One region of the Burkholderia oklahomensis C6786 genome, then DNA from elsewhere that is predicted to be linked to it. Evidence: riboswitches for the same ligand, from Rfam matches in the RefSeq annotation. Region 1 holds a riboswitch; the other holds the start of a gene.
The links. Region 1 has a riboswitch for cobalamin ahead of cobG (precorrin-3B synthase). Riboswitches for the same ligand answer to the same signal wherever they lie in the genome.
Positions count from the first base shown of each region.

Region 2: another riboswitch for cobalamin. It lies ahead of BG90_RS03015 (TonB-dependent receptor domain-containing protein); the one in region 1 lies ahead of cobG (precorrin-3B synthase).

Region 1 is NZ_CP009555.1:3,796,537-3,807,427, reverse strand. Features, by position in the region: gene BG90_RS36785 (hypothetical protein) at 1-15, shown strand, start outside; gene cobJ (precorrin-3B C(17)-methyltransferase) at 215-2,023, opposite strand; gene BG90_RS16960 (precorrin-2 C(20)-methyltransferase) at 2,020-2,754, opposite strand; gene BG90_RS16955 (precorrin-8X methylmutase) at 2,751-3,377, opposite strand; gene cobG (precorrin-3B synthase) at 3,370-4,785, opposite strand; cobalamin riboswitch at 4,893-5,098, opposite strand; gene BG90_RS16945 (bifunctional cobalt-precorrin-7 (C(5))-methyltransferase/cobalt-precorrin-6B (C(15))-methyltransferase) at 5,188-6,423, shown strand; gene BG90_RS16940 (cobalt-precorrin-5B (C(1))-methyltransferase) at 6,420-7,514, shown strand; gene BG90_RS16935 (cobalt-precorrin-6A reductase) at 7,511-8,254, shown strand; gene cobM (precorrin-4 C(11)-methyltransferase) at 8,691-9,416, shown strand; gene BG90_RS16920 (glycoside hydrolase family 10-like protein) at 9,736-10,891, opposite strand, start outside.
Region 2 is NZ_CP009555.1:676,934-687,824, forward strand. Features, by position in the region: gene cobC (alpha-ribazole phosphatase) at 1-118, opposite strand, end outside; gene BG90_RS02995 (adenosylcobinamide-GDP ribazoletransferase) at 103-861, opposite strand; gene cobT (nicotinate-nucleotide--dimethylbenzimidazole phosphoribosyltransferase) at 868-1,923, opposite strand; gene BG90_RS03005 (ABC transporter ATP-binding protein) at 1,967-2,800, opposite strand; gene BG90_RS03010 (FecCD family ABC transporter permease) at 2,797-3,798, opposite strand; gene BG90_RS03015 (TonB-dependent receptor domain-containing protein) at 3,895-5,844, opposite strand; cobalamin riboswitch at 5,912-6,171, opposite strand; gene BG90_RS03020 (ATPase) at 6,374-6,724, shown strand; gene BG90_RS03025 (cell division protein ZapA) at 6,721-7,035, shown strand; RNA gene ssrS (6S RNA) at 7,118-7,299, shown strand; gene BG90_RS03030 (EVE domain-containing protein) at 7,375-7,836, shown strand; gene BG90_RS03035 (SIMPL domain-containing protein) at 8,034-8,771, shown strand; gene lgt (prolipoprotein diacylglyceryl transferase) at 9,049-9,939, opposite strand; gene BG90_RS03050 (LysR family transcriptional regulator) at 10,041-10,891, opposite strand, start outside.

The sequences.
Region 1 (10,891 bases):
TTATGGAATCGTTAGTCGTTCTTTTTATTATTCGGATTCAAGGTTTGATGCGTGACTCGATTTGAGATCCGAAACGATCGCTTTCATTGATCGCGCGGATGCGACTGCGGCGCGAGACGCGTGCGGTTCATGCACGGCCCCGCGTGCGTGAAGTGAAACGCGATGCGCGGCGCATCGCATGCCGCGCATCGCATCGTTTCGCTTCGTTTCGAGATCAGCGATACCAGCGCGGCGTGTACACCCATTCGCGCGCGCCGTCGCGAACGACGCGGCGCGTCGACGACGAGCCGACGATCACCATCGTGCGCATGTCGACCTGCTGCGCGGACAGCGCGCCGAGCGTCGTCGTGACGCGCGTCGCGCCGGGGCGGCCGATGTCGCGGCCGAGCACGACGATCGTGTCCGGCGCGCGGTGTCTGCGCACGACGTCGAGCGCGCGGTCGAACTGCACGGGCCGCGCGCGCGAGACCGGGTTGTAGAACGCGAGCGCGAGATCGGCGGCCGCCGCGTGATCGATGCGTTTTTCGATGATCGCCCACGGCTTCAGGTTGTCCGACAGCGAGATCATGCAGAAGTCGTGGCCGAGCGGCGCGCCGGCCTCGGCGGCCGTCGCGAGCGCGGCCGACACGCCGGGCACGACGTCGAGCTCGACGGCCGCCCAGCGCGCGTCGTCGGAACCGTCGAGCGCTTCGAGCACGGCCGCCGCCATCGCGAACACGCCGGGGTCGCCCGACGACACGACCGCGACGCGCCGGCCTTGCGCCGCGAGCTCGAACGCGTGACGCGCGCGCTGCAATTCTTCGCGATTGTCGGAGACGTGCAATGCCTGGTCCGCGCGAAACGGACCCGCCATGTTCACGTAGGTCGCGTAGCCGACGACGTCGGTCGCGTCGGCGAGCGCCGCGCGCGCGGCGGGCGTCATCAGGTCGGCGCGGCCGGGGCCGAGGCCGAGCACCGTCAGGCGGCCGCGCGCCGCACCGAGCGTTGCGGGATCGACGGGCGCATCGGAGACGGCGATCGCGAGATCGTGCGGCGTCGCCTCCGCGCGCGGCGCGGCGACGCGCCGCGCGAGCGACGCGGGGAGGGCGGCGTCAAGCACGCCGGACGCGTCGCGTGCGTCCGTATCGGCGAAACGCAGCGGCACGCGCAGCGCGCGCGCCGCTTCGGTCAGCGCGTGATCGGAGAGGCGACGCGCGGGCGCGACGACGGCCGCGAGCGCGAGCGGCGCGAGATCGTGCGCGGCGAGCCGCGCGACGATGCGCGCGGCGAGCGGCGGCAGGTCCGGCATCGCGCCGTTTCCGCCAGCGTTGGCGTTTTCGTTCGAGTTCGCGATTGCATCGTGATCCGAAGCATTCCGCGCGCGATCGTCGACGCGGCCTTCATCGCCGAACGCCACGACGACGCTTCGCGGATGAATCAGCAATTCGCGCGCATCGCCGCGCGACGCGTAAGGCGTCACGCGGATCGCGCGCGCCGCGTGCGATCCGCGCGGCAACGCGACGTCGTCGAGCCACTGCGCATCGCCTTCGATCCGCGTGCTTTCGCCCGCGAGCAGATCGGACACGAAGCGCTTGCCCGCGTCGAGATCGGCGAGCGCGTAGCCGTCGGGCGGATTCAGCACGCATGCGCCGAAGCGCAGCTCGCCGCTCGTCGTGATCGCTGCCGCGACGCCGAGCGCGTCGGCGATTTCGCGCGCGAGCACGTTCGCGCCCGCGAGCCCGCCCAACAGCGGCACGACCGCGCTGCCGTCCTCGGCGACCGCGAGCACCGGCGGCTCCGCGCCCTTGTCGGCCAGGCACGGCGCGACGCAGCGGATCACGATGCCGGCCGCGAAGAGCGCGACGATCGGCGCGCCGCGCGCGTACAGCTCGCGCAGATGCGGACCGAGTTCGGTGAACGAAACATCCGCATCGGCGCGGCCCGCGAGCGCATGCACCTGCGCGCCGTCGTGGCGCGCCTGGATCCGGCGCGCGGTTTCGAGCGCGCCGGGCCCGAGTATCACGATCGAGGGCGCGGTCGTCATCCTTGCCATTTTTCCCCCGGCACGACGAGCAACGAAAAATACGGCGACGCCATCGGATCGACTTCCGCGAGCGGCACGATCCGCTGCGACTGCATCGTCGCGCGCTCGACGTAGCGCGCGCGATGCGCGAGCCCGAGCTGATCGAGCACGCGGCGCACCTTGTCGAAGTTGCGGCCGAGCTTCATCACGACGGCCGCATCGGCCTTCGCGAGACGCTCGCGCAGCGCGTCCTCGGGCAGCACGCCGGACAGCACCGATAGGCTCTGATTCCGGTAGACGAGCGGCACGCCGAGCACCGCCGCGCCGCCCAGCATCGAGCACACGCCCGGCACGACTTCGGCGTCGTAGCGCGGCGCGAGCCGGTCGTGCAGGTACATGTACGAGCCGTAGAAGAAAGGATCGCCTTCGCAGATCACCGCGACGTCGCGGCCCGCGTCGAGATGCGCGGCGACGTGCTCGGCGGCCGTGTCATAGAAGTCCGCGATCACGGTTTCGTAGCAGAGCGGCGGCGGCAGCGCTTCGGTCGTCACCGGGTAGGCGAGCGGCATGTGCGTTTGCGCGTCGCTCAGATGCGCTTCGACGATGCTGAACGCGTTGCCTTTCTTGCCCTTCGCGACGAAATACGCGACGACGGGCGCCGCCTGCAGCACGCGCAGCGCCTTCAGCGTCAGGAGCTCGGGGTCGCCCGGCCCGACGCCGAGCCCGTAGAGGCGGCCGGTCTTGCGCGTCATTCGGCCTCCGAAGCGAGCGCGTTGACGGCGGCGGCGACCATCGCGCTGCCGCCGCGGCGGCCGGCGACCGCGACGAACGGCACGCCGCGGCTGTCGGCCGCGAGGAGCGCCTTCGATTCGGCCGCGCCGACGAAGCCGACCGGGAAGCCGAGGATCAGCGCGGGGCGGGGCGCGCCCGCGTCGATCATGTCGAGCAGATGGAAGAGCGCGGTCGGCGCGTTGCCGATCGCGACGACGCTGCCCGCGAGGTGCGGGCGCCACAGCTCGAGCGCCGCCGCCGAGCGCGTGTTGCCGATCTCGCGCGCGAGCCGCGGCACGTCGGGCTCGCCGAGCGTGCAGAGCACCGGGTTCGCGGCGGGCAGCCGCGCGCGCGTGACGCCTTCGGCGACCATCCGCGCGTCGCAGAGGATCGGCGCGCCGGCTTTCAGCGCCGCGCGGCCCGCCGCGCCCGCGCCCTCGGAAAACCGCAGGTCGCGAACGATGTCGACCATCCCGCACGCGTGGATCACGCGCACCGCGAGTTTTTCGAGGTCGGGCGGCACGCCCGTCAGATCGGCTTCCGCACGGATCGTCGCGAACGATTCGCGGTAGATCGCGTCGCCGTCGCGAAGGTAGTCAAGCATCAATGTCATCCTGAATGGGCCGCGCGTCGCGCGATAGCGCGGCGGCGGCCTGGTCGATCGTCAGTTGGCGCGCGACGGCGCGGCCGAAGCCCGTCGCGCCGTCGCGCCGATAGAGGTCGTAGCGGCCCGCCGCGGTCGCGACGAGCGTGTGCGCGGCCGCGTGCGGCAATGCGCACGAGCGCGCGCAGCCGGTCAAGTGCACGTCGGCGGGCGCGGCAAGCCGCGCGGCGAGCGCGTGCGCGTCGGCTTTCGTGTCGGCGGGCGAACGCGCGCAGCCCGTCGAGCCCGCGCACGCGACGACGTGCGCGAGCGGCGCCGACGCGTCGCACACGAAGCCGAGTGCGGCGATGCGCGCGAGGGCGTCGCAAGCGGCATCGCACGCGACGCCCGGCAGCATCACGCCTTGCCACGGCGTGATCCGGAGCGTGCCGTCGCCGTGCGTATCGGCGAGCGCGGCGAGCGCTTCGAGCGTCGCGGCATCGAGCCGGCCGAGCGGCGGCTGCGCGCCGACGACGCGGCGCGCCGGGTCCCGCTCGGGGTGGATGCCGAAACGCAGCGCCGCATCGGCGCGCGCGCGCCGCCAGTCGGCGAGATCCGCGCCGCGCCGCAGCGTGAACGGCAGCCGCGCTTCGGCGTGCGAAAGGAATGCATCGGGCGCGCACGTCGCGAGCAGATCACGCATGCGCGTCGCGCCGGCCGGCGCGAGCGCGACGAAGCCCGTCACGAGCGCGCGCACGCATTCGACCGCCTGCGCCGGCGCGACGGCGGCGAGCGCGCCGGCATGCGGCGCGGCCGGCTCGCCCTCGACGGGCGGGCAGCCCGCCAGGCCGATCGCGAGCCACGTTGCGCCTTGCGCGTCGCGCAGCGCGGACAGCCAGATGTCGTGCGGATGATCGAGCGCGGCGAGCCGCTCGCCGCAGTCGAGCAGCACGGAGAATTTCGGCGACAGCGCGGCGCAGCACGGCTGCGTCTGCAGCATGTCGAGGAGGCGGGCCGCGAGCGCGGCGCTGTCGATGAGCGCGTGCGGATCGCGGCCGGCCGTCGGGCTCAGCATCAGGTTGCGCACGTCGTCGCGCGCGGCGACGCATGCGTCGAGCGACGCCGCCGGCAAGCCTTCCGTCAGCGGCCCGAGCCCCGCATCGATCAGGGCGCGGCTGACGCGCGCCTCGCTGCCGGCCGTCACGCCGCGCAATTGCAGGTTCGCGCGATTGGTCGCTTCGATCACGCCCGAGCCGAACGCGCGCGCGACGGCCGCGACCGCACGCGCCTGCGCGGCGGCGAGCGCGCCGCCCGGCAGCTTGATCCGGCACAGGCCGCCGTCGCGCGCGGCGACGATGCGCACGAGCCCCGGGCACGCGCTCGCGGCGCGGGCGGCGTCGGATGAAAAAACGGCGGCGGAAGGATTCAACGGCGCTCCGGATCAAGCGTCGCGCGACGGCCCGAGCCGGCCGTTCCGCGCGAATGCGCACGGGCGGCGGGCTACGGCATCGGTACACCCCGCCCGATGTTGGCTGGCACGAACGAAACGTCCCGGCAGGTCTCCTGGCTGGCAGGTCGTCATCCGCAGCGGGCCTTCCCGGCGGCCGCGAGTGGGCGGCGTGGCCAGTGGCGTGGATCGGATGCGGACTCGCTACTCACAGTTGCGGGGGCAGCCGCAGCGGCGCGGCGCGCCCTGCGTTCCCTCTTGGGCCCCGTAGGGCGCCGGTCGACGGACGCTGTATTATGCCTTTTTTCGCCACGCCCGCGCGCAGGATGCGCGGCGCGCGGGCGACGCTTTCAGGATCGACAGGAACACGATGGAGTACGACGGATGACCGCGTGGTTGACGGTGGTGGGCATCGGCGACGACGGATACGCGGGGCTCGGCAAGAGCGCGCGGCGCGCGCTCGCGGAGGCGGCGGTGGTGATGGGCGGCGAGCGTCATCTCGCGATGCTGCCGGCGCGGCATGGGGCCGAGCGCGCACCGTGGCCGAAGCCGTTCGATCTCGCGCCGCTTCTCGCGCGCCGTCCCGCGCGCGCGTGCGTGCTCGCGAGCGGCGATCCGATGCTGTTCGGCGTCGGCGCGACGCTCGTACGCACGCTCGCGCCGCACGAATGGCGCGTACTGCCCGCGCCGTCGTCGCTGTCGCTCGCGGCCGCGCGCGTCGGCTGGGCGCTGCAGGACGTCGACGCGGTGTCGCTCGTCGGCCGGCCGCTCGCGTCGCTCCACCGGCATCTGTATCCGGGCCGGCGCCTGTTCGTGCTGAGCGCCGACGGCGCGACGCCCGCCGCGATCGCGGGCGCGCTCGTCGCACGCGGCTTCGGGCCGAGCGCGCTCAGCGTGTTCGAGCATCTCGGCGGCCCGCTCGAGCGGCGCATCGACGCGCGTGCGCAAGCATGGGGCGACGCGCGCACGGCGGCGCTCAATCTCGTCGCGATCGAATGCCGCGCGTGCGACGACGCGCCGCGTCTCGCGCTCACGCCCGGCTTGCCCGACGACGCGTACCGCCACGACGGCCAGCTCACGAAACGCGATCTGCGCGCGCTCGCGCTCGCCCGGCTCGCGCCCGCGCCGGGCGAATTGCTGTGGGACGTCGGCGCGGGCTGCGGGTCGATCGGCATCGAATGGATGCGCGCACATCCGACTTGCAGGACGATCGCGATCGAAGCGCACCCGGACCGGCAGCGCTTCATCGAGCACAACCGCGACGCGCTCGGCGTGCCCGCGCTCGAACTCGTCGCGGGCCGCGCGCCCGACGCGCTCGCGGGCCTGCCCGCGCCCGACGCGGTGTTCGTCGGCGGCGGCGTGAGCCGCGACGGCGTGCTCGACGCGTGCTGGGCAGGCCTGAAGCCGGGCGGCCGCTTCGTCGCGCACGCGGTCACGCTGCAAGGCGAAGCCTCGCTCGTCGCATGGCGCGAGCGGCACGGCGGCACGCTCACGCGCGTGTCGGTCGCGCACGCGCAGCCGCTCGGCGGCTTCGACGCATGGCGGCAGGCGCTGCCCGTCACGCTGTACGACGCGCGCAAGCCGCGCGAGCTGCACGATAGGCAGCCGGAGCGCGGATGATGCGCGACGAAACGCCCGAGCAGCGGGCGCCGCTGCGCTTCGGCTACACGACGGGCAGCTGCGCGACCGCGACGTCGCTCGCGGCCGCGCGCCTGCTGTTGAGCGGGCACGCGAGCGACATGGTCGAGATCGTGCTGCCGAAGGGGCAGCACGTCGCGATGCGGCTCGAGTTCTGCCGCGCGACCGACGACGGCGGTGCCGAGGCGGGCACGATCAAGGACGCGGGCGATGATCCCGACGTCACGCACGGCGCGCTCGTGTTCGCGCGCGTGCAGCTCGTCCACGAGCCTGGCGTGCGTTTTCGCGCGGGGCCGGGCGTCGGCACGGTCACGCGGGCGGGGCTCACGATCCCGGTCGGCGAGCCGGCGATCAACCCGGTGCCGCGCCGGATGATGACCGAGCACCTCGTCGCGCTCGCGGCCGAGCATGGCTACGCGGGCGGCTTCGACGTCGAGATCGGCGTGGAAGGCGGCGCAGCGCTCGCGTTGAAGACGATGAATCCGCGTCTCGGGATCGTCGGCGGATTGTCGATCCTCGGCACGACGGGCATCGTGCGGCCGTTCTCGTGCTCCGCGTACATCGCGTCGATTCATCAGGGGATCGACGTCGCGCGGGCGAACGGCGTGCGGCACATCGCCGCGTGCACCGGCAACGCGAGCGAGGACGCGGTGCGCGCGCGCTACGGCCTCCCCGACATCGCGCTGATCGAAATGGGCGATTTCGCGGGCGCGGTGCTCAAGTACCTGCGCCGCGCGCCCGTCGAGCGGCTCACGCTGTGCGGCGGCTTCGGCAAGCTGAGCAAGCTTGCGGCGGGCCACCTCGATCTGCACAGCCGCCATTCGAGCATCGACTTGCCGCTGCTCGCCGAGTGGGCGGGCGAAGCCGGCGCGAGCGCCGTGCTGCGGCACGAGATCCGCGCGGCGAACACGAGCCAGCAGGCGTTGGCGCTCGCGCTCGCGCACCACGTGCCGCTCGGCGACGTCGTCTGCGCGCACGTGCGTCGCGTCGCGCGCGACATCGTGCCCGACGGGGTCGAAGTCGAGGCGCTCGCGATCGACCGCGAGGGCCGCATCGTCGGCGTCGCGCCATGAGCGCGCGCCGCGTGCTGCTGCTCGGCGGCACGGGCGACGCGCTGCGCGTCGCGCGCACGCTCGCGCCGAGCGACGTATACAGCCTCGCCGGCCTCGGCAAGGTGCCGGACGATCTCGCATGCGGCGTGCGCGTCGGCGGCTTCGGCGGCGCCGACGGGCTCGCGCGCTATCTGCGCGAGCACGCGATCGCGCTCGTCGTCGACGCGACGCATCCGTTCGCCGCGCGGATCAGCGCGAACGCGGCCGCCGCGTGCCGCGCGGCCGGCGTCCGGCACTGGGCGCTGCGCCGCGCGCCATGGCGGCCGCAGCCGGGCGACGACTGGCGCGGCGTCGCCGATTGGGACGGCGTCGCCGCCGCGATCGCGCCGTTCGCGCGGCCGCTTTTCACGCTCGGGCGCGAGCCGCTCGCGCATCTCGACGACATCCCGCCGCATCAGCACTGGATCGTGCGCTGCCTCGACGCGCATCCGGGCAACGCGCGCGCGCACGTGCTCGCCGCACGCGGGCCGTTTACGGTCGACGGCGAGCGCGCGCTCTTCGCGACTGCCGGGATCGACGTCGTCGTCAGCAAGAACAGCGGCGGCGCGGCGACGGAAGCGAAGCTCGACGTCGCGCGCGAGCGGAGTGTTCCGGTCGTGATGGTCGAGCGGCCGGCGCTGCCCGATGCGGATCGCGAATTCGGCGACACGGCCGCGCTCGCCGACGCGCTGCGCGCGTTTCGTGCGTTTCGCGCGTCGTGATGAACCGCGTGTGCATTTGCTTTCGAGCGAGAGATCGGCGCGACGCGCCGACCGGGAAGGGCCGTGCACCGTGCGGATTTCTCGCGTTGCGACGAGCGGCGTATTCGGTGCAGTTGCATCGAAGCGAGACGCCGGGACGATGATCGAACGCGAACGGCCATGCGCCGCGTGCATTTCACGCGCTGCGACGAGCGGCGTGCTCAGCGCGATTGCGTCGGCGCGCGACGCCGGGACGGCGACTGCACGCGGACGATCCGGCGCACGAACCGCCGCGCAGCGCGCGGGTCGCGATACGGGCAATGGCCGCGGCACCCGGCGAACGCGAATGTCCGCTTCGCCGAAGCAATGCGCCCGCCGATACGCACGGCGCGCGGCGCATGATGCGCGGCGCGCCCATCGCATCCTCGAAACGAATCATCGAATGACGGAGCATTGAATGACGGTGTACTTCATCGGCGCGGGTCCGGGCGACCCCGAGCTGATCACGGTGAAGGGCCAGCGCCTCGTGCGCAATTGCCCGGTGATCCTGTACGCGGGCTCGCTCGTGCCGGCCGCGGTGCTCGACGGCCATCGCGCCGAACAGGTGGTGAACACGGCGGAGCTCGATCTCGACGCGATCGTCGCGCTGCTCGCGCAGGCGCACGCGAAAGGGCAGGACGTCGCGCGCGTGCATTCCGGCGACCCGTCGCTGTACGGCGCGATCGGCGAGCAGATCCGCCGGCTCGCCGCGCTCGGGATTCCTTACGAGATCGTGCCCGGCGTGACCGCGACGGCCGCGTGCGCGGCGGCGCTCGGCGTCGAGCTGACGCTGCCGGGCGTCGCGCAGACCGTGATCCTCACGCGCTACGCGGGCAAGACGACGATGCCCGAAGGCGAGACGCTGACGAGCCTCGCCGCGCACCGCGCGACGCTCGCGATCCATCTCGGCGTGCGGCATCTCGCGCGGATCGTCGCCGATGTGCTGCCGCATTACGGCACCGACTGCCCGATCGCGGTGATCTACCGCGCGAGCTGGCCCGACGAGGCGCGCGTGACGGGCACGCTCGCCGATATCGTCGACAAGGTCGCCGGCACGCCGATCGAGCGCACCGCACTGATCCTGATCGGGCGCGTGCTCGACGCAAAGGGCTTCGACGAGTCGACGCTCTACGCGAAGGGTTGACGGCCGCTTCGGGCGGCGCGTGCCGGCGCATGCGTCGATGCGGGCGCGTCGGGGACGCGTGCGAACGCGAAGGGATCGAGTGTTTCTCCAGCGGCGTGCATGCGCCGGCGCGCGCGTCGATGTCGGTGTGCGACGTTCAAGGCCCGGCGGACGGGGCGTCGGCGGAGCGGGGCGTCGGCGGAGCGGGGCGATTCGCGGCGCCTTTTGTCGAACCGTGCCGCCGGCCTCCGACGCCGCACGCCGCTTCCGGCGCCGATGCGTCGGGCCGTTTGCGACCGTCTGCGCGGCGCTTCGTTGTCGGCGCGTCCGAGCGGTCGCGTCAGTGCGCCGCCGCGGCCGGCGTGACGATGTCGATCGGCTCGCTTTCGTTCCACAGACGATCGAGCGCGGTGACCGCGTAACGGTATTCGCGATCGGCGCGCGCGGTGATGTCGACATATTCGGTTCCCCGAACCGTCGCCAGCAAATGGCGCGCGTCGTGGTCGGCGCACATGTCGTGCCGACCCGGCTCGTGGCGATAGATCGCGTACGACGTCGCGCCGTTCGAACGCGGCGTCCATCGGAGCCGCACGCCGTCCGGCGTCCGCTCCGCGCGAAGATCCTTCGCGGGCGGCGGCGAAGACGCGTCGATCGCGCGCATCGCCGGCACGAGCGCGGGACGCGAATACCACGTGCGATTGACGAGCGTCGTCGCGCCGAGACGGTCCGCGCGCACGTCCTTCGCGGAAAAGTAGATGTCGCCCTTCACCTCGGGGACGGTGCGATTGAACGCCAGGTGGTTGCTCAATTCGGCGGGCTCCGACCAGCCCGGCGATTGATTCGACGTGCCGACCTTGTACGCCGCCTGCCCGATGTACAGGTGCACGTCGCCGCCGCGCGCCTCGTTCGCCCACCACGACACGACCTTGTCGTAATCGGCGGGCGCGAAGCCTTGCGCCCAATACACCTGCGGGACGACGTAATCGATCCAGCGCTCGCGCAGCCATCGGCGCGTGTCCGCGTACAGGTCGTCGTAGGTCTGCACGGCGGCCGAGGTCGGCGAGCCCTCCGGATCGGTCGCCGCATTGCGCCAGACCGCGAACGGCGAGATCCCGAATTTCACCCACGGCTTCGCGGCCTTGATGCGCCGCGCGAGCGTCTCGACGAGGCGGTCGACGTTGTCGCGGCGCCAGTCGGCGAGCGTCGGAAAGCCGGCGCCGTATTGCGCGTAAGCCGACGCATCGTCGAACGTCTCGCCCTTGACCGGATACGGATAGAAGTAGTCGTCGAGATGAACGCCGTCGACATCGTAGCGGCCGACCGCATCCATGATCGCGTCGACGACGAACGCGCGCACGGCCGGGACGCCCGGGTTGTAGTACAGCTTGCCGCCGTAGCGGACGACCCAGTCCGGATGCTGGCGGGCCGGGTGCGTGGGAACGAGCGCGTCGATGCGCCCGTCCATCGCGATGCGATATGGATTGAACCACGCATGC
Region 2 (10,891 bases), 1.0 Mb from region 1:
GCCGCGCAATGCCGGCCGCGCCCGCCGCCGCGTCGGCCGCGAGCGGCACGTCGCTGCTGCCGTAGCAGACGCCCGCTTCGACGGCGACGGCCGGATGGCGAATCAGGACGAGATCCATCCGAGCATCGCCAGATAGATCGCGAGTTCGAATACCTGCTGCGCGAAGCCGAGACAATCGCCGGTGTAGCCGCCGATGCGCCTGTCGAGATAGCGCGCGATGCCCACGCGCAGCGCAAGCGTCACCGCGAGCGCGAGCGCGCCCGCGCGCCAGTCCGGCCAGAACAGCCACGGCAGGCCGAACGCGGCCGCGAACATCAACGCGCCCGCGCTCATTCGATGGGCGACCGGCTGCGCCTTGCCTTCGGCGCGCGCGTAGTCGAGCGTGACGAGCAGGCTCGCGGCAAGCGCGCGGCTCGCCGCATGTGCGGCGATCATCGTCCAGGCGGCGCGCATCGGCGGCATCGCGGCGAGCGTCTGCCACTTCAGCGCAAGCGCGACGACGAGCGCCGCCGCGCCGAACGTGCCGATCCGCGAATCGCGCATGATCCGCAGCACGTCGTCGCGCGCGTAGCCGCCGCCGAATGCGTCGCAGCTGTCGGCGAGGCCGTCCTCGTGCAGCGCGCCCGTCGCGACGAGCGTCGCCGCGATCGACAGCAGCGCCGCGACGCCCGTCGGCCACACGCGCGACGCGGCGAGATGCACCGCCGCCGCGAGCGCGCCGACGCACACGCCGACGAGCGGAAAATAGCGCGCCGCGTGCGCGAGATCGACGGCCGCGCCGCTGATCGCGCGCGGCACCGGCACGCGCGTGAAGTACCCGAGCGCGACGACGAAGTAGCGCAGTTCGGCGAGCGGATTCATCGCGCGTCACGCATCCCGGTTCGCGACGCCCGCCGACTCGAAGCTCGCCATTTCGTTGACGAACGCGGCCGCCGCACGCACGAGCGGCAGCGCGAGCGCGGCGCCCGTGCCTTCGCCGAGCCGCAGGTCGAGCGCGAGGAGCGGCTCGCCGCCGAAATGCTCGAGCATGCGCCGATGCCCCGCTTCGTTCGACACGTGCGAGAACACGCAGTATTCGCGCACCGCGGGCGCGAGCGCATCGGCGACGACGAGCGCCGACGTCGCGATGAAGCCGTCGACGAGAATCGTCATCCGTGCGCGCGCCGCTTCGATGAACGCGCCCGCCATCATCGCGATCTCGAAGCCGCCGAACGTCGCGAGCACGTCGAGCGGCTCGATCGCATCGGCGTGGCGCGCGAGCGCGCGTTCGAGCACCGCGCGCTTGTGCGCGAGGCCCGCGTCGTCGAGGCCCGTGCCGCGCCCGACGCATGCGTCGAGCGGCGCGTTCAGCAGGCGGCTCATCACGCACGCGGCCGCCGACGTGTTCGCGATCCCCATCTCGCCGAAGCCGATCACGTTGGTGCCGAGCGCCGCGTGATGCCGCACGCGCGCGGCGCCCGCGGCGAGCGCGGCGAGCGCTTCGTCGCGCGACATCGCGCGCTCGTGCGCGAAGTTGCGCGTGCCGCGCGCGATCGCCGCGCCGACGAGCAGCGGCGACTCGGGCAACGGCGACGCGACGCCCGCATCGACGATCTCGAGCGTCAGGCCCGCGACGCCGGAAAACGCGTTGATCGCCGCGCCGCCCGCGACGAAGTTCGCGGCCATCTGCACGGTCACCGCCTGCGGATACGGGCTCACGCCTTCGGCGGCGATCCCGTGGTCGCCCGCGAACACGATCATCGCGGGACGCACGACGCTCGGCGCGGTCGTGCGCTGGATCAGGCCGAGCTGCAGCGCGAGCGCTTCGAGGCGGCCGAGACTGCCGGGCGGCTTCGTCTTGTGATCGATGACGTGCGCGAGCGTCGCGCGCAGTTCGGCATCGTCGAGCGGGTCGATGTGCGGCAGAGAGAAGGTGGAGGTCATCGGTTCGTCTCGTGAATGGAAAAGGTCGCGCGATGCGCGTCGATCAGGTGATGCGGTGGCGGCCGCCGCGCGCGTCGGGCCACGCGGGCACGAGCGCCTCGTGGCCGTCGCGCTCGATCAGCACGAGCGGATAGCCGAACGCGCGGCTCGCGAGCTCGGGCGTCAGCACGTCGCGCACCGGGCCCGCGTGCGCCGCGCCGTCGCCGTCGAGCAGCAGCGCGTGCGTCGCGAAGCGGCGCGCGAGATTCAGGTCGTGGCACGAGAAGATCGCCGTGCGCTCGCCCGCGCGCAGCCAATCCGCGAGCGCGGCGAGACAGTCGATCTGATGATGCAGGTCCAGGTGCGCGAGCGGCTCGTCGAGCAGCAGCAGCGGCGCGTCCTGGCACAGCGCGGCGGCAAGCGCGACGCGCTGCCGCTCGCCGCCCGACAGCGACAGCACGTCGCGCGCGGCGAACGATTCGAGTCCGAGCCGCTCGAGCGCCGCGTGCGCGGCCGCGCGATCGTCGGGACGCTCCCAGCCCCAGCCGGTCAGATGCGGGAAGCGGCCGAGCAGCACGGTGTCGAACACGCTCGCGCTGAACGCGTCGTGCAGCGTCTGCGCCATCAGCGCGCGCCGCCGCGCGAGCGCTTCGGGCCGCCAGTCGGCGAGCGGCGCGCCGTCCGCTTCGACGTGTCCGGCCGCGGGCTTCGCGAGCCCCGCGAGCGTCGTGATCAGCGTCGTCTTGCCCGCGCCGTTCGGCCCGGCGATGCACCACAGCTCGCCCGGATAGAACGTGTGCGTGAAATCGTCGAGCAGCGTGCGCCCGCCCGCCTTCAGCACGAGACGCAGCGTGCCGTAGCGGGCGGAGCGCGGCGTCGGCGCGCCGTGCGTCGTCATCGCGAAGCCCTCCGCAGCAGCATCCACAGAAAGAGCGGCACGCCGATCAGCGCGGTCATCACGCCGACCGGCAATTGCGCGGGCGCGATCGCCGTGCGCGCGAGCAAGTCCGCGGCCATCACCCCGGCGCCGCCCGCGAGCATCGTCGCGGGCAAGAGCATCCGCTGATCGTTGCCGAACGCGAGCCGCAGCGCATGCGGCACGACGAGGCCGACGAAGCCGATCGTGCCCGCCGTCGTGACGGCCGCGGCCGCCGCGAGCGACGCGATCAGATAGACGCGCAGCCGCAGCCGCGCGACCGGCACGCCGAGCGCGGCCGCCGCCGCGTCGCCGCGCAGCAGCACGTTCAATTGCGGCGCGACCGGCAATGCGGCGAGCGCGGCGGCGACGAGCGCCGCCAGCGCGAACCACGGCGACGCCGCGCCGCTCAAGTCGCCCGACAGCCAGAACAGGATGCCGCGCAGCCGCTCCTCGGGCGCGATCGACAGCATCAGCGTGATGAGCGCGAACCACCCCGCCGAGATCACGACGCCCGTGAGCAGCAGCCGCGGCGACGCGTCGCGCGGCTCGCCGCGCCACAGCTCGCGGCGCGCGAGCCCGAGCACGAACGCGATCGCCACGAGCGCGCCGGCGAACGAGGCCGCATCGACGATCCACCACGCGCCGCCCGCGATCATCGCGACGAGCGCGAACGCGGCTGCGCCGCCCGACACGCCGAGCACGTACGGCTCGGCGAGCGGATTGCGCAGCAGCACCTGCAAGAGCGCGCCCGCGAGCGCGAGGAGCGCGCCGCAGCCGAAGCCGGCGAGCGCGCGCGGCAGCCGCAGCGTGCGAACGATGTCGGCCGCGAGCGGATCGGCGCTCGCGCGATGGACGAGCGCCGCGAGCGCATCGAGCGGCGTCATCGGCACGCTGCCGAGCGTGAGCGACGCGACGAACGCCGCGCATGCGACGAGCGCGAGCGCAACCCAGATCGCGGCTGCGCGCGCCGCGTGCATGCCTGCGCCGCGCGCGTCGGCCCTCATGCCGCCTCCCGCGCGCGAAGGCACGAGCGCCGCGAACGGCACGGACTGCGCCGACGCCGCGACCGGCCGTCAGCGCTGCCGCCAGCCGAGCGTGACATAGGCGCCGCGGCGCGGCGTGTTGTACGCATATGCAAGCTCGTAGTCCTTGTCGAACAGGTTGTCGATGCGCGCGCTCACGTACCACGACTTCGTGATGTCGTAGCGCGCGGACAGATTGACGATCCCGTATCCGCCGAGGCGGCTGCCGTAATCGTCGCGCGATCCGCTCACGAACCATTCGCCGCCGACGCGCCAGCCGCCGAACGAGCGATTCGCCGAGATCGACGCGAAGCGCCGCGCGCGCCGGTTCAGATCCCGGCCGGCGGTTTCGTCGATCGGGTTCTGCAGCGTCGCCGCGACCCGCACGTCGGTCTTGCCGACATGCCCCTGCCACGAACCCTCGACGCCCTGCACTTTCGCGCGGCCGACGTTCTGCGCGACATAGTAGGGCCCGCTCGCGGCGGGACGATAGTCGATCAGGTTCGCGTAGCGCGTCTGGAACGCGGTGACGCGCACGACGCCCACCGCATCCGACGCATACTGCACGGCCGCCTCGATCGAATGGCTGCGCTCGGGCCGGATCGACGGATTGCCTGCGTTCGGATAGTACAGATCGTTGAAGCTCGGCGCGCGAAACGCGCTGGAATAGCTCGCGGACACCTTCCAGCGCTCGGTGACGTCGAGCCCGTAGCCGAGATAGTAGCTGTTCGCGCCGCCGAAATCGGAGTACTGGTCGCGGCGCACGTTCGCCTGGAGCTGGCTGTCGCCGATGCGTCCGGTATAGCCGAGCCAGCCGGAATTCACGTGGCGCCCGGGCGCGGCGAACACGTTCGATTCGAACGACTGGTCGAGCCGCTCGTAGCCCGCCTGGATCCTGTGGCCGCGCGCGACCGTGAAATCGTTCTGCCAAGTGTATTGGCGGTTGTCGGTGTCGAAGTGGTCGGTGTACGCGCCGTTCAGCGCCGACTGGCTGCGGTCCTTGCCGCTCGACACGTTCACGCGCGTCGTCCACCAGTCGGCGAGCTTGCCGTTCGCGAACGCGGACACCTGCTGGACCCGGCTGTACAGATCGTTCAGATCGGTCGGCGAGCCGTACGCATTGTCGAAGCTGTTCTTGCCGTTCGCCTGGAAGTACGTGACCCCCGCATTCCACTTGTCGCCAAACTCGTGCCTGAGCGACGCGGACGCGCTCTCGTTCAGATAGCCGTTCGCGTCCGGATTCGCCTGCGGCTTGAGCGCGGGATCGAGCGACGAGAATCCGTCGGTCTTCAAGCGCGCGAGCGACACGCTGAACGTCGTCTTGCCGTCCTGGTCGAGCCGGCCCGACACGCCCGCGCTCTGCGTCTGCGTGTGATAGCTGCCGTAGCTCGCCGAGAAATCGAAGCGCGGCGGATGATCGCCGCCGCGCTTCGTGAACACCTGCACGACGCCGCCGATGGCACCGGACCCATACAGCGACGACACGTTGCCGTTCACCACTTCGACGCGCTCGATCTGGTCGAGCGGCAGCTGGCTGATCTGCGACTGCCCGAGGCTCGCCGAATCGACACGCACGCCGTCGATCAGCACGAGCGATTGCGTCGGCTGCGCGCCGCGCAGAAAGAGGCTTGCGCTTGCGCCCGGCCCGCCGTTGCGCACGATCTGCGCGCCGGGCGCGAGCGCGAGCAGGCCGGGCAGATCGATCGCGCCGCTGTCGGCGATGTCCTGCGCGTCGAAGAGCGTCGTTTGCGGAATCGCGTCGGCGAGCGTCTGCGGCCCGCGCTGCGCGGTGACGACGATCGGCGCGAGCTGCGCGGCGGAAGCCGACGCTGTAGACGCTGTAGACGCCGAATACGCAAAAGACACGGAAGCCGCGGACGACACAGGCAAGACGGAAGAAGCGGACGAAGAAGACGAAGCGGGCGCGTCGCCTTGCGCGAGCGCGACGCACGGCAGCCCGGACAGAGCGGCGAGCGCTGCGCGGGCGAGGGGGGTTCGCATGAAGGCATCCTGTTGAGCCACTACGGCGCCCGCTTCCCCGCAGGCCCCGCATCACGGAGGCGGGCGCGCCCGTCTCCCCGCCTTGGCCGGTATCCGGGCTGACGACGTCACCGCCTCGCCTTCCCGCGCGATGCGCAGTGGCGCAGCGTCGGCGGCCGGCCGAAGAGGCCGGGCCGACGCATCGAGAGTGCGGCTTGCATCGGAACCGATGCGATCGCTTACCGTTGCGGGGGCAGCGCAGGTTGGCTCGGTCCTGGCGGACGTCGCGCCCTGCTTCCCGTTTAACCGCGCGCGAAGCGCGCGAGCACCGAGGCGGCGCCAGTTTAGGAGCGCGCGCGCGGCAGCGTCAAGGAACCGCGACGACGCAGCGCACGAAAATCGTCGCGCATGCCGATAAACAGATCGGCATCAACGAACGACGAAGACGATTTCGCGGCGAGAAGCGGGGGTGTTACGTCTAGAAACGTTACAGATATCGGAATCTCGGTTATTCCGCGCTAAAATGTCCGGTCTTTAGAGGACGCAGCAGATGCTCAACGAACTCGAAACCCTATCTCAAAACATCGGCCGCCTGATCGCGCTGAATCAACGCCATCAAGCGGAACGGCTCGCGCTCGAGGAGCAGGTCGCGCAATTGCGCACGGAAGTGGAAACGCTGCGCGCGGAACTCGAGCAACTACGCGACGAGCGCAACGCGCTCGCGGCGGAACGCGACACGCTGTCGGCGAAGATCGACGACGCGCAGGTGAAGCTCAACGCGATCCTCGAAAAATTGCCGCGCACGAAAAGCGTGCCGGATGCAGAAAACCAGCTCGACCTGCTCGCGCCGCAGGCGAGCGCTGAAGGCGAAGGCACGACGGGCCACGGAGAACATGCATGAGCGCCAAGCAGATCGAAGTGTCGATTCTCGGGCAGGTGTATCGTCTCGCCTGCTCGCCCGAAACCGAAGCGGCGCTCCTCGAAGCGGTCGCACGCGTCGACGCGGAAATGTCGAAGATCCGTGCGAACAGCTCGGTGCGCGGCACCGATCGCATCGCCGTGATGGCCGCGCTGTCGCTCGCGTCGGAGTTGCTGAGATTGCAACAGAGCGTGCGTCACGGAGAAGCGTTCCCTGCGGAAGAAATCCGGCGTACAATGCGCCAAATGAATGAACAACTCGGTGCAGTGCTCGCACAGCACGAGGTGCAGTAAGCAAGTTTCACCAGGTTCGGCCAACGCTTGATCTATCGTGCTCAAGCTGCTGAATCCAAAGGTGATTCGAACAGTTAAGTCAGCTTCCCTGCCTGGTTCGCCAAGGTCATATATTCCTTGAACCAATGCCATGTGCACGGTTGCGGAAATTTGTAGCACGGGCGCGCGCGTCACTCTGTCTGATGTACCCGAAGTGCTGCTAACTGCGACCAATTCTGAACCTCAGGTTCAGGATGCCGGCCTAGCGGCCAAGGCGGGGGCCTATTCGACGGCATCGGGCGAGTCCCGATGCCGTTTTCTTTTGTGCAGCCTTTTCATTGCGTCGAGTCATTCCGATCCATGCGCTACTGGCTGATGAAATCCGAACCGGACGAGGCGAGCATCGACGACCTCGCCGCCGCCTCCGACCACACCCTGCCATGGACCGGCGTGCGCAACTATCAGGCGCGCAACTTCATGCGCGACACGATGCAGATCGGCGACGGCGTGCTGTTCTACCATTCGAGCTGTCCCGAGCCCGGCATCGCGGGGCTCGCGGAGGTGTGCTCGACGCCCTACCCCGATCCGACGCAGTTCGATCCACAAAGTCCATACCACGATCCGAAGTCGACGCAGGAAACGCCGCGCTGGGTGCTCGTCGACGTGCGCTTCGTCAGGAAGACGCCGCTCGTTCCGCTCGCCGCATTGCGCGAGCACGATGCGCTCGCCGACATGCGCGTGCTCGCGAAGGGCAACCGGCTGTCGATCACGCCCGTCACGCCGGACGAATGGCGCTTCATCACGACGCGCCTGATGAAGTGACGCGGCGGCCACGTCAAACATTGTCAGACACGGCGCGCGAAGCCGCGCCGGCCGGAACCTCGGCCCGCTTTCGACGGCCTAATGGGCGCTCGACGGATGCAGTGCCGCATCCGCCGGGCGTGTCGAAAGAAGCGCGGCGTCCGTCCGCGCCCCGCACGCCGCATGTTGCGTGCGGGCTTACGCTCAAGGAGTCAACAATGACGAGAAAATCCGCTCTAGCCGTTGCCGTCACGCTCGCGGCGGCGCTGCCGATCGCACTGGCGCTCGCGCCGTCCGCCGCACGCGCGCAAAGCATGGGCCAGATGCAGCCGCCCGCGGGCGTGCTGTCGCTGTCCGCGCAGGCAAGCACCGACGTCCCGCAGGACGTCGTCGACATCACGCTGTTCTACGAACAGCAGGCGAAAGACCCGGGCACCCTGACCGCCGAGCTGAACAAGCGCGCGGACGCGGCGCTCGCGCAGGCGCGCGGCGTCACGGGCGTCACGGCCCGCACGGGCGAATTCTCGGTGTCGCCGAGCGTCGACCGCGACGGCAAGATCTCCGCATGGCGCGGCCGCACCGAGGTCGTGCTCGAATCGCACGACTTCGCGGCCGCGTCGAAGCTCGCAGGCCAACTGAATCCGATGATGCAAGTGGGCAACGTCGCGTTCTCGCTGTCGCCCGAAGCGCAGCGCGCGGCCGAGCAGAAACTCACGACGGAAGCGATCAAGGCGTTCCGTGCACGCGCCGAGGAAGCGACGCGCGCGTTCGGCTACAACAGCTATTCGATCCGCGACGTGAACGTCGGCAGCGGCCGCAACGTGCAGCCGTATCCGCGGATGTTCGCGATGGCCGCGCCCGCGATGGACAGCGCGAAGGTTAGCGCGCCGATCGCCGTCGAAGGCGGCAAGACGACCGTGACCGTCAACGTGAACGGCTCGGTGCAGATGAAGTGACGGCGGCGGCGCGGCTTCGCGCCGTATGCGGTCAAAAGAACGCCGGCTCGTCGCCGGCGTTTTTTATTGCGCATTGCGCATGTCGCGGCTTGCGATGCTTGCGGCAGGCGGCGCGCGATGCCTTGCGCTTGCGATCATGTGCCGCACATCGCGTGCGCGTGCGATCACGCACCGCGTGTCCGGGCGTCATGCGCCGTGCGTCGCGATCGGCATACGCACGACGCGCCCGGCCGCGCGCGCCCGGCGATCGCGCAACCGCGGCCGCCGGACGCGGCACTCAGGCCGGCTTAGCTGCGCCGCCGCGCCGATACGCCCAGATCATCATCAGCACGCCCGCGATGATCATCGGCAGCGACAGCCACTGCCCCATCGACAGACCGAACGTCAGCAGGCCGAGAAAATCGTCCGGCTCGCGTGCGAATTCGACCGTGAAGCGCGCGAGACCATAGCCGATCAGGAAGAGCGCCGAGATCGCGCCCATCGGCCGCGGCTTGCGCGAGAACAACCACAGCACGAAGAAGAGCGCGATGCCTTCGAGCGCGATTTCGTAGAGCTGCGACGGATGGCGCGGCAGCATCTGGTGTGACAGGAACACCTCGTTCAGATTCCACTTCGCCGCGAGATCCTGGTGCGTGGCGAGCCACGCGGCGTCGTCGCGCGACGCGCCCGGGAACAGCATCGCCCACGGCGCGTCAGGGCTCGTCACGCGGCCCCACAGCTCGCCGTTGATGAAGTTGCCGAGACGCCCGGCCGCGAGCCCCGTCGGCACCATCGGCGCGACGAAGTCCGTCACTTCGAGCCAGTGCCGCTTGCGCTGCCATGCGAACAGCACCATCGCCAACGTGACGCCGAGGAAGCCGCCGTGGAACGACATCCCGCCTTCCCACACCCTGAAGATGTCGAGCGGATGCGTGAAGTAATAGCCGGCCTTGTAGAACAGCACGTAGCCGAGCCGGCCGCCCAGCACGACGCCGAGCACGCCGTAGAACATCATGTCGTCGATGTCCTTCGCGGTCCAGCCCTGCGCGGCGACGTGCGGCAGCTTGAGACGCACCCGGCCGACGACGATCGCGAGGATGAAGCCGATGAGATACATGAGCCCGTACCAGCGCACGGCGAGCGGGCCGAGGTGAATCGCGACGGGATCGAAATTCGGATGAATGATCATGAGTTAGCGTTGAAGGTTCTGAATCGATGCGGCTCGCGCGGCGACGACAACGACGACGCGCATGCCGCGACCGCGGTTCGACGGGCGCGCCGCGCGAACGTTCACGGCCGCGTCGCGCGCGCGCCCCGCCGGTCGACCGCGCCGGGCGGCGAAGCACGCTGCGCGTCGCCGCGCACGACGTCGATGAAGCCCGCGAGCACGGGGCTCACGTCGTCCGTGCGCCACACGAGACCGGTCTCGACGACGGGCGCCGCGCCGGCGAGCGCGCGGTAGACGACACCCGTGCGCCGCAGGTTACGCAGCGATTGCGGCACGAGTGCGACGCCCATGCCCGCGGACACGAGGCTGACGATCGTCTGCATCTGGATCGCCTCCTGGCCGATGCGCGGTGCGACGCCCGCCGCGCCGTAGCAGCCCGTAATGATGTCATAAAAGCCGGGCGCCAAACGACGCGGGAAGACGACGAGCGGCAGCGACGCGATATCGGCGATCCGCACCGGCGCGTCGTCCGCCGCCTCGGCGGCGTCGGCCGGCATCGCGACGACGAGCGGCTCGCGCAGCACGGGCAGGTACGACAGCGAAGCCGCGTGCCGCGGCGGCACGGGCGGAATCACGAGCCCGGCGTCGATGCGTCCCGCGACGAGTTCCTCGATCTGCACGTCGCTCGTCGCCTCCGTCAGTTGCAGCCGCACATGCGGATAGCGCGCGCCGAACTCGCGCAGCAACTGCGGCAAGAGCCCGTAGTCGGCCGTCGACACGAACGCGAGCGCGAGCGATCCCGCCTCGCCACGCGCGAGGCTCTGCGCGAGCGGCGGCAGCGCGTCGGCGGCGGCGATCAGCCGCCGCACGTCGGGCAGCAGCGCCGCGCCGACCGCGGTCAGCTCGACCGAGCGCTTCGTGCGCGCGAACAGCGCGACGCCGAGCGCATCCTCGAGCGCGCGGATCGCCTGCG